One region of the Neisseria canis genome, then DNA from elsewhere that is predicted to be linked to it. Evidence: predicted binding sites of a transcription regulator. Region 1 holds the regulator's gene; each other region holds the start of a gene.
What was found. Region 1 encodes FNR, which switches genes on or off when oxygen is low (the NO sensors DNR and NnrR bind a similar motif). Its sites were predicted from a motif close to TTGATNNNNATCAA; they were not measured.
Positions count from the first base shown of each region.

Region 2: EL143_RS07585 (FeoA family protein) is a predicted target of FNR. The motif match lies at 2,042-2,055, and genes of this name have one in related genera.
Region 3: EL143_RS00085 (universal stress protein) is a predicted target of FNR. The motif match lies at 2,793-2,806, and genes of this name have one in related genera.

Region 1 is NZ_LR134313.1:1,383,682-1,389,639, reverse strand. Features, by position in the region: gene EL143_RS06545 (glutamate-5-semialdehyde dehydrogenase) at 1-460, opposite strand, end outside; gene hemN (oxygen-independent coproporphyrinogen III oxidase) at 604-2,010, opposite strand; gene fnr (fumarate/nitrate reduction transcriptional regulator Fnr) at 2,199-2,930, shown strand; gene htpX (protease HtpX) at 3,196-4,038, shown strand; gene EL143_RS06525 (3'-5' exonuclease) at 4,107-5,498, opposite strand; tRNA gene EL143_RS06520 (tRNA-Arg) at 5,614-5,690, shown strand; tRNA gene EL143_RS06515 (tRNA-Glu) at 5,702-5,776, shown strand; gene serB (phosphoserine phosphatase SerB) at 5,919-5,958, shown strand, end outside.
Region 2 is NZ_LR134313.1:1,614,933-1,620,890, forward strand. Features, by position in the region: gene leuS (leucine--tRNA ligase) at 1-1,950, opposite strand, end outside; gene EL143_RS07585 (FeoA family protein) at 2,225-2,485, shown strand; gene feoB (ferrous iron transporter B) at 2,550-4,412, shown strand; gene EL143_RS07595 (FeoB-associated Cys-rich membrane protein) at 4,412-4,558, shown strand; gene pnp (polyribonucleotide nucleotidyltransferase) at 4,850-5,958, shown strand, end outside.
Region 3 is NZ_LR134313.1:14,913-20,870, forward strand. Features, by position in the region: gene ispD (2-C-methyl-D-erythritol 4-phosphate cytidylyltransferase) at 1-605, opposite strand, end outside; gene dnaQ (DNA polymerase III subunit epsilon) at 602-1,327, opposite strand; gene EL143_RS00080 (hypothetical protein) at 1,600-2,058, shown strand; gene EL143_RS00085 (universal stress protein) at 2,211-2,678, opposite strand; gene EL143_RS00090 (tRNA threonylcarbamoyladenosine dehydratase) at 2,821-3,609, shown strand; gene EL143_RS00095 (SH3 domain-containing protein) at 3,628-4,317, shown strand; gene EL143_RS00100 (segregation and condensation protein A) at 4,343-5,191, shown strand; gene pncB (nicotinate phosphoribosyltransferase) at 5,302-5,958, shown strand, end outside.

The sequences.
Region 1 (5,958 bases):
CTTCGCTGCCGCCGCGCAAGATACAGGCGTTGCCTGACTTCAAACACAAAGCAGCCGCATCAACAGTAACATTCGGGCGTGATTCGTAAATAATGCCGATCACACCGAGCGGAACGCGCATTTTGCCGATTTGCAACCCGTTGGGACGGGTGCGGAATTCGTCCATCTCGCCAACGGGGTCGGGCAGCGCGGCAATCTGGCGCAAGCCTTCACACATACTGTCGATGGTGCTGCCTGTGAGCTTCAGCCGATCGAGCAATGCGGCATCCAACCCTTTTGCTTCGGCGGCTTTCAAGTCTTCCGCATTGGCGGCAATGATTTCGGCTTCGTGTTGTTTAATCAGCTCCGCCATATGTAGCAACGCTGCATTTTTTTGCGCGGTAGTCGCTGCGGCAAGCCGGTAATAAGCTTCTTTGGCAGCCTGTGCTTTGGCGCGGACATATTCTTGTATATTTTGCATGGATGCCTCTATTTTCTGTTTTCTGTGATTGGTTTTGCATCAATATTATAGAAATCTGTCTGATTTGCAAGCCGGGAATGTATGCTGGCAAACAATGCCTGTCTGAAAAAGTTTTCAGACAGGCATTTTCGTTTTAAGGCGGTTTATACGGTTTGCGAGTATTTCACTTTGGTTTCCCTATGCCGCAAATGGTAATCGAATATCATGGCGATATTGCGGATAAGGAAGCGGCCTTTGGGGCTGACGGTAAGGCTGTGTGCATCAAAATCAAGCAGCCCCAGTTGCGCCATTTGCTCTAAATCCTGAAGCTCTTGTTGGAAATACTCGCCAAAACGGATACCAAACTGGCCTTCATAATCGGAAAACTCAAGTGAAAAGCGGCACATTAAATCTTGGATAATCCGGCGTCGCAATATATCGTCCTGATTGAGCCGGTAGCCGCGCATAACAGGCAGGCGGCCTGCATCAAGAGCGGCATAATAAGCTTCGATGTCTTTTTCGTTTTGCGCATACATATTGCCGATTTTGCCGATACTGGACACACCGATGGCAACCAGATCACAATCGGCATGGGTTGAATAGCCTTGGAAATTGCGTTGCAGGCGGCCTTCGTGCAAGGCAATGGTCAATTCGTCGGAGGGCTTGGCAAAGTGATCCATGCCAATAAACTCGTAGCCGCGCGAAGTGAGGGTTTGCACGGCGTATTGGAGAATATCGAGCTTCTCTTCGCTGCTCGGCACACTGGCGGTATCGATGCGGCGCTGGGGCTTGAAAATATGCGGCAGATGGGCATAGTGATACAGCGCCAAGCGGTCGGGATCAAGCGACAACACGGTTTCCAAAGTAGACTTTATGCTGTCGGGCGACTGATAGGGAAGACCGTAAATCAAATCAACGCTCACGGATTTAAACCCGGCTTCACGCGCAGCCTCAATAACCTCCCGGGTTTCTGCTTCCGTTTGAACGCGGTTAACCGCTTGCTGCACTTTAGGGTCGAAATCCTGAATGCCCACACTCATGCGGTTAAAACCGAGCCTGCCTAAGTGGCGCACCGTATCCCGGCTGACCTTTCTCGGATCGATTTCGATTGAATACTCGCCGGCAGGCATCAGGGTAAAATATTTACGTATCATAGAAAATACGCGCTCAATTTGGCCGTCGCTCAGAAAAGTGGGCGTGCCGCCGCCAAAGTGGAGTTGGGCGAGCTTGCGGCTGCCTTTCAAATGCGGCGACAAAAGCGCCATTTCACGCTCCAGATAGCCTATATAAGCATCGGCTCTGCTTGTGTCTTTAGTGATGATTTTATTGCAGCCGCAGTAATAACAAATGGTATTACAGAAAGGAATGTGGATATAAAGCGATAAGGCTGGGTCGGCAGCCTTATTCTGCCTTCCGGCCAGCGCCGAGAGATATTCTGCTTCGCCGCAGCTGGAATCAAAACGGTCTGCAGTGGGATAAGACGTATAGCGCGGGCCGCTGGCCGGAAGGCTGGCTATCAAACGGCGGTCGAATTCAGGCAGGGCTTGATTGTGTATTGCGATGGTTTTCATAAGAAACTGCTTTAATTTTATAGGCTTTGAATGTTTTTGACGGTTGACGGGCGTTTTCCATAGTCAAACGGAAACCCGTTTGATAGAATGCGTACATTATGAACAAAAAGCCTTGATATGCGTCAAAAACGCATAAACAAAACAATAAGAAATAAGGATGATTTAAACCGTAAACCGGATATGCATTTATGACTACACACACTCCTGCAATTAAGACGTTATGTTCTTCTTGCTCGCTGCGCGAACTGTGCATGCCGATAGGTTTGGTTCCTTCCGAATTCGAGCAGCTGGACTCAGTCATCAAACAAAGCCGCCGCTTGAAAAAAGGCGAATATCTGTTTCGTACCGGCGAGGCCTTCACTTCGCTTTATGCCATCCGCACAGGCTTTTTCAAAACAATGGTGGCCAGCCAAGACGGGCGCGACCAAGTAACCGGTTTTTCCATGTCGGGCGAATTAATCGGAATGGACGGTATTTGCTCGCATGTGCACAGTTGCGATGCGGTCGCATTGGAAGACAGCGAAGTGTGCGAGCTGCCTTTTTCACACATGGAGGAATTGGGCAAAAAAATTCCTACCCTCCAAACCCATTTCCTCCGCCTGATGAGCCGGGAAATCGTGAAAGACCAAGGCGTTATGCTGCTTTTAGGCAATATGCGCGCGGAAGAACGGATTGCGGCATTTTTATTGAACCTTTCCCAGCGCCTGCAAATACGCGGTTTTGCAGCCAATGATTTTATCCTGCGCATGTCGCGCGAAGAAATAGGCAGCTATCTCGGCTTAAAACTGGAAACGGTAAGCCGGACATTATCCAAATTCCATCAGGAAGGCCTGGTGCAAGTTGAGCACAAACATATCAAGCTGCTGAATCCCGAAGCATTAAAGCAGATGGTTTCCGGTTGCTCGCATGCGGTGGAATGAACATCCGCCCGCAATATGATTAAAGCCGTCAACAATGCCTGTCTGAAACTGTTCAGACAGGCATTGATTCTATAAACGCGGCACAAATAAATTTTATCTGCTCAGATAAAGATTCCGTTTCAAAGTTATACACAACAAACAACAAAACCCGTGCAAATTTGCATACCTTTTCCCAAAGCGTGCTGTTTCTTATCCACTGTTTTTGCGAAAATACCCCCACTGTTTTGAGATAAAGCAACACACATACATTCAAGAAGGGAAACTTGTGAAACGCATTTTCTTATTTCTGCTGACCAATATCGCCGTTTTGGTGGTTATCAGCATCATTTTAAGCATATTAGGGTTAAACGGCGATCCCAACAACATGGCCGGCTTACTTGGCTTTTCCGCCGTCATCGGTTTTACCGGCTCGATTATTTCGCTGCTTACTTCCAAAATGGCAGCGAAACGCGCCGTAGGTGCCGAGGTGATTACCCAACCGCAAAACGAATTGGAAGCATGGTTGCTGAATACCGTAGAAGCCCAAGCGCGCCAATGGAACCTGCAAACACCCGAAGTTGCCATTTACGATTCCCCCGAACCCAATGCTTTTGCCACAGGCCCGAGCAAAAACAATTCTCTGGTTGCTGTAAGCACCGGCTTGCTGAACAACATGACCCGCGATGAGGTTGAAGCGGTTTTGGCACACGAAATGGCACACGTCGGCAACGGCGATATGGTTACGCTTACCCTGATTCAAGGCGTGGTGAATACTTTTGTGATTTTCCTTTCACGCATCATTTCCAATATGGTCGCCACCAATGACCGCGGTGAAACCAATGGTGGCATTTACTTTGTCGTCAGCATGATTTTGCAGGTTTTATTCGGCTTTTTGGCCAGCATCATCGTCATGTGGTTCAGCCGCCAGCGCGAATACCGCGCGGATGCCGGCGCAGCCAAACTGGTCGGCACGCCCAAAATGATTGCCGCATTGCAGCGCCTTAAAGGCAACCCGAGCGACTTGCCGCAGGACATGACGGCTATGGGCATTGCCAGCGAAGCCAAAGATTCGCTCTTGAGCACCCACCCGAGCTTGGATAACCGCATCGCACGATTGCAAAATATGTAAACCGCTCTAAATCACCAATGCCTGTCTGAACATTTTCAGACAGGCATTTTCAATATCGCAAACCGGCATTAACCCAACATCTTCACGACACGGCTGCCCATCTTAAACTTCGTTTTCAACACGGCCGGCAAGCTTTCGTCAAAATACCAACTGCCGTCCGGCAGCGACAATGCACCGCCTGCGCAATGAAATGTAAAGCACTGCCCGCTTAAGCCGTCCGTTTCCGTGATTTCAACCTCATGCATCTTCCCCCAGTCCGCCACGGGCAGCAATCCGGCGCTTGCCAACACCCGTTCGTTATGCAGCGGGTTGCCGCCCTCCGAAGCGCAACCACCCCTGCATTTTCCCGCAACTTCCATCGGACACGGCACGCCGCATATATAAGTTTGCGGCAAAATATCCAAAGCGGAAGGGCACAAACCCATTTCCGCCGCCCACACCGTTAACGCTCTTTTGGCAGACTTTTTATGCAAAAACAAACCAAAAGGCTTCTGATGATGTTTGCCGAAATACAAAGGCTCGATTTTTGCCTGCAACGCGCCGGCTTCATCCGGGCGGAAACGCACCGTCAAATAAGTTTTCATCCCCTGTTCGTGCTTCAAACCGTATTCATTGGCCAATTGCGCTTTCAGCCAAAGCGCATGCAAACCGCCTACTGCGGGAATAAAACGCACTCTTGCAGCCCGCTCCGCATAATCCGGCCTCTTTACATGCAAATGAGATGCCACCGCAGAGAAAACGTGTTCATGCTCACCCATATGCAGCGCCTGCCCGCCCTTATCCAACCAAACCAACACACCGTGCCGATCCGGCAGTGCGTAGAGCTGGTCGGTCAAATCAGGAGACAGCCAAGCAGGCAACATTTTCGGATTCATCAATGCCCTGCTGCGCGCTTCAAACTCTTGCACCCCACGTTCAGACAGGGCTTTCTCCAAAAATTCGGCTAAGGCCAGCACATCAGCCATCGCACGGTGGCGCTGCTGCATTTCGATACCGCAGCGCTCGATGATGCTGTCTAAATTATGTTTGTGGAACTGCGGATAAAGTTTGCGTGAAAGCTGCACCGTACACAAAGCCGGAGCCGCAAAATCCATACCGGCACGCTGAAACTCATGCCGCAGAAACGTATAGTCGAACCTGCTGTTGTGCGCCACCACCACGGCGCCCTGCAAAAACGGCAACAGTTCTTTTGCCAATTCAGCAAAAACAGGCGCATTTTTTACCATCCCGTCGTCAATACCCGTTAAACCGGTAATAAACGGCGGAATCGGCATTTGCGGATTGACGAGCCATTCACGCTGCATCACCCTGCCCTGCTCAAAACGAAGCATAGCCACTTCCGTGATGCGGTCTGCCAACATATTACCGCCGGTGGTTTCCAAATCCACAATCACCACCGGCCGCCCCAAACGGGCAAATGCAGCAGCCAGCAAAGGCCATCTGCACTTCACATCCGACATAACTAAATTTCCATGAAATTCAAACAATAATTTTATATTCTACCTTTTCTGCACACTTTCCGCGATAAAATAGTTGACAAGATTTCCCCCAATCCATAAAATAGCAATCTTTCTCGCACCCGTAGCTCAGTTGGATAGAGTATCTGGCTACGAACCAGAGGGTCGGGCGTTCGAATCGCTCCGGGTGCGCCAAAAATCTATCCGCGCCCATCGTCTAGCGGTTAGGACATCGCCCTTTCACGGCGGTAACCGGGGTTCGATTCCCCGTGGGCGTGCCAAATATTGAAATCCCTGAACAAATGTTCAGGGATTTTGTTTTACCTAGAAAAATCAATGTCCGTCCCGCCAACGTTTGTTTCCTCATACTTTTCAGACAGGCATTAGGCTATAATCGGCCTTATTTTTCCGAACTCATTGATTATGAAGCCCCACGTTCTCGTTCTTCAACATCCCACTATCG
Region 2 (5,958 bases), 230 kb from region 1:
GATCAACTCTTGCGGGTCGACGCCGTTGTTTTTCGATTTCGACATTTTTTCCACGCCGCCGATCACAACGGGCAGGCCGTCTGAACGCAATACGGCGGATACGGGGCGGCCTTTGTCGTCGGTTTGCACTTCCACTTCGGCGGGGTTAAACCATTGTTTTTTGCCGCTTTCGGTTTCGCGGTAGTAAGTGGCTTGTAGCACCATGCCTTGCGTGAGCAGGCTGGCGAAGGGTTCTTTCACCGGTACGATGCCTTCTTCGTTCATCAGTTTGGTGAAGAAGCGGGCGTATAAGAGGTGCAGGATGGCGTGTTCGATGCCGCCGATGTATTGGTCGGCCTGCTGCCAGTATCGGGCGGCTTCGGGGGCAACCATGCCGTCTGAAAACTGGGGCGACATGTAACGGAACTGATACCAGCTCGATTCCATAAAGGTATCCATGGTATCGGTTTCGCGTTTGGCCGGACTGCCGCAGTGCGGGCAGGTGGTTTCGTAGAACTCGGGCATTTTGGCCAAGGGCGAACCGCTGCCGTCGGGTACAACGTCTTCGGGCAGCACCACGGGCAACTGGTCGGCCGGCACGGGCACGTCGCCGCAGCTTTCGCAATGGATAATCGGAATCGGGCAGCCCCAGTAGCGTTGGCGCGAAATGCCCCAGTCGCGCAGGCGGTATTGGGTTTTCGGCGCGCCGGCGTTTAGGGATTGCAGTTTGGCGGAAGTGGCATCAAAGGCCGTCTGAAAATCCATGCCGTCGAATTCACCGCTGTTGATCAGACGGGTGTTTTCTTTGTCGCCGTACCAATCCTGCCATTCGTTCGGATTGTAGGCAGGTTGTTCCAAAGTGGATTCGACAACTTGTTTAATCGGCAGCTGGTATTTGTTGGCGAACTCGAAATCGCGCTCGTCGTGGCCGGGCACGGCCATTACCGCGCCGTCGCCGTAGCCCCACAATACATAGTTGGCAATCCACACTTCCAGCTTGTCGCCGCCCAGCGGATTAATCACATAGCGGCCTGTCGGCACGCCTTTTTTCTCCATCGTCGCCATGTCGGCCTCGGCCACGCTGCCTGATTTGCATTCGGCGATAAACGCTTGAAGTTCGGGCTTGTCGGCTGCGGCGGCGGTGGCCAGCGGATGCTCGGCGGCCACGGCAACGTAGGTTACGCCCAGCAAGGTGTCGGGGCGGGTAGTGTACACCTGCAAGTATTCGGCGTAGTCGCCTTCCAAACCTTGTTTGCTGCCGCTGTCCAACGCAAAACGCACTTGTACGCCGCGCGATTTGCCGATCCAGTTGCGCTGCATGGTTTTGACTTGTTCCGGCCAGTTGAGGCCGTCCAAATCACTCAAAAGCTGCTCGGCGTAATCGGTGATTTTGAAGTAATACATGGGGATTTCGCGTTTTTCGATTAACGCGCCCGAACGCCAACCGCGACCGTCGATCACTTGCTCGTTGGCCAATACGGTTTGATCGACCGGATCCCAGTTTACCGTGCCGTTTTTGCGGTAAATCACGCCTTTTTCAAACAGTTTGGTAAACAGAAGCTGCTCCCAGCGGTAGTATTCGGGGGTGCAGGTAGCCAGTTCGCGCTCCCAATCAAACGCAAAACCCAAGCTTTTCAGCTGCTTGCGCATGTAGGCAATGTTTTCGTAAGTCCATTTGGCGGGGGCGACTTGGCGGTCGATGGCGGCGTTTTCGGCGGGCATGCCGAAAGCGTCCCAGCCCATCGGTTGCAGCACGTTGAAGCCGTTGAGCAGTTTGTAGCGGCTTAACACGTCGCCGATGGTGTAGTTGCGTACATGCCCCATGTGCAGTCTGCCGCTGGGGTAGGGGAACATGGAAAGGCAGTAGTATTTGGGTTTGGAAGCGTCTTCGGACGCGTTGAAAATGCGTGCGTTTTCCCATTTGCTTTGGGAAGCGGGTTCGATTTGGGAGGGGTTGTAATGTTCTTGCATGACTTTATTCAGAGGCGGATAAAAATAACCCTTAATTATACTCTGTTATTGAATGGTGTTGGGAAAAGCCATGCCTGTCTGAAAATGAATATTGAGTTTTCTCAATTAATAATAATTATTAATTATATATTAATAATATAAAGAGTATACTTAAACTCAATTCGTGAGAATTGTTCAAGCGGTTGATTGAATGGTGCAAAATCGGTTTGATGCTGTTTGAAGCAATAATAAAACTTGATGGTTGTCGTATTTTTACATAAGAGAGGATAGGTTTATGTCTGTTGTGGCTTTGTCGAACCTGGCTAAAGGCAGCCGGGTGCAGATTGATTCTATTGTGCCCAATAAGGCTTTCGGGGAGTTGGATCCTTTGGTTAGCCGCCGTTTGGCCGATTTGGGGTTTTCTTCCGGTATGGCGTTGGAAGTGATTGCCGTCGGCGGGTGGGGCAAAGGGCCTTATGCCGTGCGTTTGGGTAATCAGTCGCAATTTTCCTTGCGTAAGGCTGAAGCCAATAAAATTCTCTGTCGCGCTATATAACCAATAATATTTTCAGACAGGCATTCTTTATATTAAAGAATGTTGAAATGAGAGGAATACACAAATGGATTTAAGTTATTTTGCATTGGTCGGTGCGCCCAATTGCGGTAAAACCGTTTTGTTTAACGGTTTGACAGGCTCAAACGCTAAAGTGGCCAATTATCCGGGGGTAACGGTTGACAGGCGCGAAGGTGTGTTTGTGGATGACCAAACCATCCATATTATTGATTTGCCGGGCACTTACAGCCTGCGGACAACCAGTTTGGACGAAGCGGTGGCGCGCGATATGGTGTTGGGTAAGCTCGGCCAGAAAATGGACGGGATTATTGCGGTTGCCGATGCGACCAATTTGCGCATGACTTTGCGCATGATTTTGGAGTTGAAAACCTTAGGGTTGCCTATGGCGGTGTCGTTGAATATGAGCGACGTGGCGCGTGCGAGGGGCTTGAAAATCAATGCGGCTAAGTTGGGCGAGCTGCTGGGTGTGCCAGTGTTGGAAACGGTGGCGGTCAGCAGGGAAGGGATACGCGGTGTGCGCGAAGCCGTCCGCAAGCTGCCCCATTACGGCAAGCAGCTGGATGCCGATGCGGCATTGAAAGCGCTGGAAGCTTTAGACAGTAATCAATTATATGCCGAAGTGGAAAATATTCTCGAGCAGGTGGTGGAAACGAAAATGACCCTGCCTTCGTGGCACCGGAGTTTGGATAATCTGGTGCTGCATCCTGTTTGGGGCGTGATTCTGCTTTTGGTTATTTTATTGTTGGTGTTCCAAGCTGTTTATTCTTGGTCTGCGCCGATTATGGATTCGATTGAAGGTGCGTTCGGGGCGCTGGGGGAATGGGTGGCAACGGTGATGCCTGCCGGAGTGTTGCAGGATTTGCTGGTTAACGGTGTGATTGCCGGTGTGGGCAGCGTGTTGGTGTTTTTGCCGCAGATTACGATTTTGTTTGCCTTTATTCTGCTTTTGGAAGATTCGGGTTATCTGCCGCGCGCCGCTTTTTTGCTGGATAACATGTTGGCGAAAACGGGCTTGTCGGGCAGGGCGTTTATTCCTCTGCTTTCGAGCTTTGCGTGTGCGGTGCCTGCCGTGATGTCGGCAAGAACGATTCAAGACCCGCGCGAGCGTTTGGTAACGATTGCCATCGCGCCTATGCTTACTTGCTCTGCGCGTTTGCCCGTGTATGCGCTGATTATTGCGGCATTGATTCCCGAAAAAACCGTGTGGAGTGTGTTTAACCTGCAAGGTTTGACCTTGTTCGGGCTGTATGTGGCCGGTATCGCGTCGGCGGGGTTGACTGCGTTTGTGATGAAATGGTTGGCACGCCGCAAAGGCGGTGTGCAGCAGTTTCCTTTGTTGATGGAGCTGCCGACCTACCGTATGCCTAATTTCAAGCACATTATGGTCAGTCTGTGGGACAGGGTGTGGGCGTTCTTAAAACGCGCCGGTACGATTATTTTCGCTTTGAGCGTGGTTTTGTGGGTTTTGGTAAGTTTTCCCGCGCCGCCGGAAGGTGCGACCGGTGCGCCGATCGATTACAGCTTTGCCGGCACCATCGGCCATTGGATCCAACCGATTTTTGCACCTTTGGGTTTTACTTGGCAGATGTGTATCGCCATGATTCCGGGTATTGCCGCGCGTGAAGTGGTGGTGGCCGCTTTGGGTACGGTTTATGCCGTGGAAGCAAATGCATCAGAAGATGCTGTACAAAACGCCTTGATTCCGATTGTGAACGAAAGCTGGGGCTTGCCGACTGCATTTGCTTTCTTGGCTTGGTATGTTTATGCGCCGATGTGTATGGCTACTTTGGCCGTGATTAAGCGCGAAACCAAATCGGCGAAACAAACTTGGATGATTACGGCCTATCTGTTTGTCCTAGCTTATGTGTTTGCTTTTATTGTGTATCAAATCAGCTCGAGGATGATGTGATGGAACAATATATTATTGTTGGCTTGATTGTCGGCGCATGCGCGGTGTATCTGTTGCGCAAGTTTGTATTTAAACCGAAGTCCGCCAAAAGCGCTGCGTGCGGCGGTTGCGACCGTTGCGGAGGCAAACAGGGCGGTTGCCATTAGCAGTTTGGAAGGGCCGGCGGAAAGCGGTAGGGAACGCATTTTCCGCCGCCCCAAGCAAGCGTTTTTATGGCATAATCCGCATGTATCGTTATGGAACCCGACTTCATATCCAGCATGAAATTTCGGTTTCACAACTGTATTTTTCAGACAGGCATTTGTTTTGAATGCCTGTCTGAAAATGTGTCCAACCCATGCCGCATGCCTGTCTGAAACCCTAACCATATGTTTTGCAATCCAGTATATATGGTTAGTGTTTTAGCGGCGGCGGCTTTAAGCAAATAAGGAAACCCTATGTTTAACAAGCATGTTAAATCGTTTCAATACGGTAACCAAACCGTTACTTTGGAAACCGGCGAAGTAGCGCGCCAGGCCGCCGCCGCAGTAAAAGTGTCTATGGGCGATACTGTGGTGCTGGTAGCGGTAACAACCAATAAAGACGTTAAAGAAGGTCAAGACTTCTTTCCGCTGACCGTCGATTATTTAGAGCGCACTTATGCTGCCGGCAAAATTCCGGGCGGTTTTTTCAAACGCGAAGGCAAGCAAAGCGAGAAAGAAATTCTCACCAGCCGCTTGATCGACCGCCCGATCCGCCCGCTGTTCCCGGAAGGCTTTTACCACGACATCCAAATCGTAGCGATGGTGGTGTCTATCGACCCTGAAATCGATTCCGACATTCCCGCCATGATCGGCGCGTCTGCTGCGCTGGTGTTGAGCGGCGTACCGTTTGCCGGCCCGATTGGCGCGGCGCGAGTGGGCTATGCCGGCGGCCAATATCTGCTGAACCCGACCAAAACCGAGCTGGAAACTTCCCAAATGGATTTGGTGGTGGCCGGTACGGCCAAAGCCGTTTTGATGGTGGAATCAGAAGCGCAAGTACTGCCTGAAGACGTGATGTTGGGCGCAGTGGTTTACGGCCATGAGCAAATGCAGGTGGTGATTGATGCCATCAACGAATTTGCCGATGAAGTGAACCCCGAAGTGTGGGATTGGAAAGCGCCGGAAACCGATACCGAGCTGGTTGCCAAAATCCGCGGTATTGCCGGCGGCACCATCGGCGAGGCCTTCAAAATCCGTCAAAAACAAGCGCGCACGGCGAAGCTGGACGAAGCGTGGAGCGCGGTAAAAGAGTCTTTGATTACCGAAGAAACCGACACGCTCACCGCCAACCAAATCAAAGGCATTTTCAAACAATTGGAAGCCGATGTGGTGCGCGGCCAGATTTTGGACGGCCAACCGCGTATCGACGGCCGCGACACCCGCACCGTGCGCCCGATTAATATTCAGACAGGCGTATTGCCGCGCACGCACGGTTCCGCCCTGTTTACCCGCGGCGAAACCCAAGCGCTTGCCGTGGCCACTTTAGGCACCTCGCGCGACGAGCAAATCATCGACGCTTTGAG
Region 3 (5,958 bases), 1.2 Mb from region 1:
AACACCAGCAGCGGATGCACGCCCAGCATTTCCACGGCGGAAGCCTCATCGGTAACCGCACCCAAATCCGGCACGGCAAGCGCCTTGTACAGCAAACCGGCGCGGAAAAGCTGCGGCGTTTGCGCCTGCCACAAACCGCTGCGCGGCACAGTTGCACCAATCGCCTTGCCTTCCGCCCGTTTCAAAGTATCGGCCACAGGCACCGCCAAAATGCCGCCTGCTTCACAGCCGCCGGCCGTTTCAATCAAACGCATTAAAGCTTCCTGCGGCAGGCAGCAGCGTGCGGCATCGTGCACCAAAATATTATCCGTTTCCGCGGCCAAACCCGCTTGCAGCAAAGCCGCCAAACCATTGCGCACACTCTCTGCCCGTGTTTGCCCGCCCACTTTCAGCACATGCAGCTTGTCATGCATGCCTGTCTGAAAAACAGCGTCATCAGGCGACAACACCACGGCTACTTTATCGATAACGGCGCAATTTAAAAATATAGCCAAAGTATGCTGCAACACCGTTTTGCCGGCAATTTCCACATACTGTTTCGGCTTGCCGGCGCCGAAGCGCTCGCCCACACCGGCTGCCGGAATCAAAGCGATATTGCGCCTCATGCCGCACCTTCTGCTTCTTTTTCCCCGCGCCACCGGCAAGTGCCGCCGACTGCTTTGTCCAAGCCGTCAAGATAAGCTTCGTGCTCGGCCAATTCCTCTGCCGAAGCATGCAGCACTTTCAAGCTGGCGGGGCGGGCGGCTCTGCGCGCGGCGGAAATTTCTTCGGTTTCCTCAGCCATATCGTCAACCAGGCTGAATTGGCCGCGCGTCATGGAAAGATAAACTTCCGCCAGCAGCTCGCAGTCGATTAACGCGCCGTGAAACACGCGCTTGCTGCGGTCAACCTCAAAGCGGTTGCACAAAGCATCCAAACTGTTTTTCTGCCCGGGAAACATTTCCCGCGCCATTGCCAGCGTGTCCGTAACCGTGCAGCCCAGCCCGCTGATGGTCGGCAGACCCATGCGCTGGAATTCCATATCCAAAAAGCCCACGTCAAACGGTGCGTTGTGGATAATCAATTCCGCACCGCGCAAATAATCGGCAATCTGCTGCCCTACTTCCTCAAATTTCGGCTCGCCCTCCAACTTCTCCAGCGTAATACCGTGCACATTAATCGAATCTTCGGGAATATCGCGGTCGGGATGGATATAAAGGTGCAGATGGCTGCCGGTAAGCTGGCGAGATTTCATTTCGATGCCGGCAAATTCCAATATGCGGTCGCCCATATTGGGCTTGAAACCCGTGGTTTCTGTATCCAGGATAATCTGGCGGGTGTGGCTCATAATCGGTCTGCTTTTCTGAAAACAGGCGTATTTTAGCTGAAATTCCCGATTTTGTTGCAAAAGCCGGCAATACCTTGTTTTGTTTGTTTTCCGAGTGAATCACTCAACTTAAGGTTGATTAAACCTTATTTTATTTTCATAAAAATCATTAACTTATTTAAACAGCCAAAAATAATAACAATTATCATTTGCAAAATATAAATTATTGATTTATTATCACCCCACATCAACAAGCAATACCGATTAACCGGCTTGAGATTTAGGAGGGCAAAATGTCTGAAACCCTGTTTTGGTCTTTAGCTCCTGATATTTTGAGGCTGCACCGGCAAAGCAGTTACGCCTTGTTGGCAACCGGCTCTCAAATTCACGATGCAACATTGGTTAATTTGGACGGCTTGTATTATATGTGGCTGGAACATGCAGACGATACACTCAACCAACCGCAACCCGGCATTCTATTGATTGAAGATCAAGAAGAGCGCGCCCGGATCAGTTGGATTGCAACCGCCCGCACAGTACACAGAAAAGATTCGGTTTACCGCCGCGCTGCAAATGCTTTGCGCCGCCGCCTGAAGCACAATATGGAAAACGGGCAGGCTTATTTGGTGGAGCTTTCTCCCCAACAAGGCAGGTTAACCATCGACAATACGCAAGATTTTACGATATCGCCGCATGATTTGATGCGCGCGCTGTATCCGGCAAACGAAAGAATGAAAAGTTTTGCCTTATAAAGTTTTTTGGTAGTGGTTTGTGTTCCTTTTGCGCCCCCGATTTTTCTGGGGCGATTTTTTTTTGCTTAATGATTTTGTTTTATAAAGCACAAACAAATGCCTGTCTGAAAACCGGGCTATTCGTTTTCAGACAGGCATTGCCGAACGGAAGCCTATTCTTGTTCTTCTTGCTGGCTGCGGATAATCAGCAACGGCAGATGGCTTTGGCGCATCACGGTTTCGGCAAAGCTGCCCATCAGCAGATGCATCAGGCCGCTGCGGCCGTGCGTGCCCAACACCAAAAGGTCGGCGCCGTTGTTATCTGCATAATCAACCAGCTCCTGCGCCATTTCCCGCGCACCTTTCAAAGCGACCAGCAAATATGTGTGGATGTCGGTTACGCCGGTATCGCGGGCTGTTTTTTCTGCAAACTCCAACACTTCATTGCCTTGAGCCACCGCGGCCGCTTCATAGCTTTCGTGTTGCAGGAATTCGGGAGCCAAAGCCATATATTCAGCCGGATTGGCAACATGCACCAAAGTGAGTTTGGATTTGCCGGTTACGGCCAGCTCGCAAGCATGTTGCAATGCGTTTAAAGAAGTTGCGCTGCCGTCTACTGCCACAACCAAATGTTTGTACATAGCTCTCTCCTTGTCATTATGGGTTAAAGCTGGGGCACGCCCCAATGAAATTCATTCTTGTCTGATTGAAGTATAATAGAGCTTCCCGTTTTTGTCGGTATTTTTTTTACTATTTTGACTTAAAGCAATATCACGCTTGATTATGATTGACCAATCTTCGTTATTTTCCCGCCGCTTCGGCGGCATCGCGCGGCTTTACGGCCAAACCGCATTGCAACGCTTCGCCAGTGCCCATGTGTGTGTGGTCGGCGTAGGCGGTGTCGGCTCTTGGGCGGTGGAAGCCTTGGCCCGCAGCGGCATAGGCCGCCTTACCCTGATTGATTTGGACAATGTGGCGGAATCCAATGTCAACCGCCAGCTCCCCGCGCTCACTTCCGAATTCGGCAAAGCCAAAGTCAGCTCGCTGCACGAGCGCATCTTACAAATCAATCCGGCCTGCCAAGTGGCCGAAATCGAAGATTTCGTTACCGAAAACAATCTGGAAGAGCTGTTTGGAAACGGCTTTGATTTTGTGATTGACGCCATCGACCAAATCCGCGTGAAAGCGGCAATGGCCGATTATTTTGTCAAACACAAGCAGCCGTTTATCCTCAGCGGCGGCGCGGGCGGGCAAAAAAATCCGTCACTCATCCAAACCGCCGATTTAAGCCGAGTAACCCACGACCCGCTTTTAGCCAATCTGCGCTACACGCTGCGCAAACGCTACGGCTTTACCCGCGATACAAAAAAAACAATGCGCGTGCCGTGCGTGTTTTCTACCGAAAACATCACACCGCCGCAAACAGGCGAAGCATGTGAAACCGGCAACGCGCCGCAAGGTTTGTCGTGTGCGGGCTATGGCGCAAGCATGCTGGTAACCGCATCGTTCGGCCTGTATTGCGCGCAGGCTGCAATCGATTACTTGACCAAACAATGCCTGTCTGAAAACTGACTTTCCCAAGCCACAAACATGAAAACCACTGCCTTACTCTTATTTTTATCATTAAGCCTGCCGGCCTATGCCGATTTCGCCCAAGTAATAGATTCCGACGGCTACGCCAACATCCGCAGTCAACCTTCTCCCAACGCCAAGATTGTTGGCAAAGTACCCGACGGCGCCATTGTCGCCCTGAGCTATGACGAAGAAGACGACGGCTGGCGCCTTATCAACTACCCAACCCCGCAAGGCCGCACGATTAGCGGCGTCATACATTACTCCCGCCTGAAACCCATACACACCTATCCCGAGCTGCCTTCCGCATCCTCGGGCAACCAGTTCGGTTGCAGCGCGGGGCCGTATCGTTTGACCGTCAATACGGGCGCTTTCGATTTCCCCCGACACCGGCGTAATTTCACCGCAATTTACAATAAAGAATACGATTCCTACACATTCACACATTACAAAGGCAAACCCGCCATCGGCACCGACGGAAGACAACCCGACTCCGCCTACCGCAGCATTGTATTAAGCGGCAAACAAGGCCGCTCGGCCGTGCCTGAAACCGATTTCGACAATTTATCCAGCCCAATGCGCAATACCACAGCTGCTTCTATAACAGGAAAACAGATACAATCTACTTGTTTGCCCGCAACAGCGACGGCGCAGGCTCTTACAATGCTTTGTTTATATTCACCAAAGGCCGCTACATCAAGCGCCTGATTGACGACGGTCAAAGTTGATTCACATGATACAGCCCTCCCTACCCGTATTTCACAACGAACACGCCGTTGCCTGGATTTTCGGGCAGCCCGTTACCGATGTGCCGCAGGATTTATTTATCCCGCCGGATGCGCTCAAAGTTGTACTGCACAGCTTCCAAGGGCCGCTGGATTTGCTGCTTTACTTAATCCGCAAGCAGAATATCGACGTGTTGGATATTCCGATGACCAAGATCACGGAGCAATATCTCCACTACATCGCCCAAATGGAAGCCCACCAGTTTGATTTGGCGGCGGAATATCTGTTGATGGCAGCCGTGTTGATTGAAATTAAATCACGCCTGCTGCTGCCCCAGCCCGCGCCGTTGGAAGACGAAGAAGCCGCCGACCCCCGCGCCGAGCTGGTGCGCCGCCTGCTGGCTTACGAGCAAATGAAGCTCGCAGCAGCCGGGCTTGATGCCTTACCCCGCGCCGGCCGCGATTTCGCATGGGCTTACCTGCCGCTGGAAATTGCAGTGGAAGCCAAGCTGCCTGAAATCCAAACAGCCGACCTCACTCAAGCATGGCTCGGCATTTTATCGCGCGCCAAACACACCCGTTCACACGAAGTGGTGAAAGAAGCCATTTCCGTACGTGCACAGATGAGCAGCATTCTGCGCCGTCTGCAAAACGGTTTTTGCCGGTTTTCCGAATTATTCCGACCGGAACAGGGGCGCGCTTATGTGGTGGTGAACTTTATCGCACTGCTCGAACTGGCCAAAGAAGGATTGGTGAGGATCGTGCAGCCGGAAAGTTTTGCCGAAATCGAAATTCACGCGCAAAGCGGCGCACCGGAAGAGACTCCGCAAAACGGTTCAAGCCCGGAAGAGATATAAACACAATGCCTGTCTGAAAAGTTTCAGACAGGCATTGCTCATAATAAATCACACAAATGCAAACAAACATGTTTTAATTAAACACATTCTTCTCATACGGGAACAAAAATATGTCGAATAACACCCCCATCATCCGCTCCCTGCTCGACACCGATTTATACAAATTCACCATGCTTCAGGTGATTCTGCACCAATTCCCGCAAGCCCACGGCGTGTATGAATTCCGCTGCCGCAATAACGACCAAACCGTTTACCCGCTGGCTGACATCAAAGCCGATTTGGAACGCGAGCTGGACTGCCTGTGCGAACTGAAGTTCACGCAAGACGAGCTTGATTATCTGCGCGCCATGCGTTTTATCAAAAGCGACTTTGTCGACTACATGGAGCTTTTCCAGCTCAAACGCCGCTTCGTCAGCGTAACCACCGACGACTCCGGCCGCCTGCACATCAAAGTGGAAGGCCCCATGATACAGGCGATGTTTTTCGAAATTTACATTCTCGCCATTGTCAACGAACTCTATTTCCGCCGCCTCGAAACGCCCGAAGTGCTGGCCGAAGGCGAACGCCGCCTGCAAGCCAAAGCCGAGCGCCTGAAAGAGCTGGCCGCCATCCAAAACCCCAACGACCCGCCTTTTTTGATTTCCGACTTCGGCACCCGCCGCCGCTATAATTTGGCTTGGCAAGAGCATGTAATCAGAACCTTATATGCAGCCGCCCCCGATATCCTGCGCGGCACCAGCAACGTATTTTTAGCCAAAAAGCTCGGC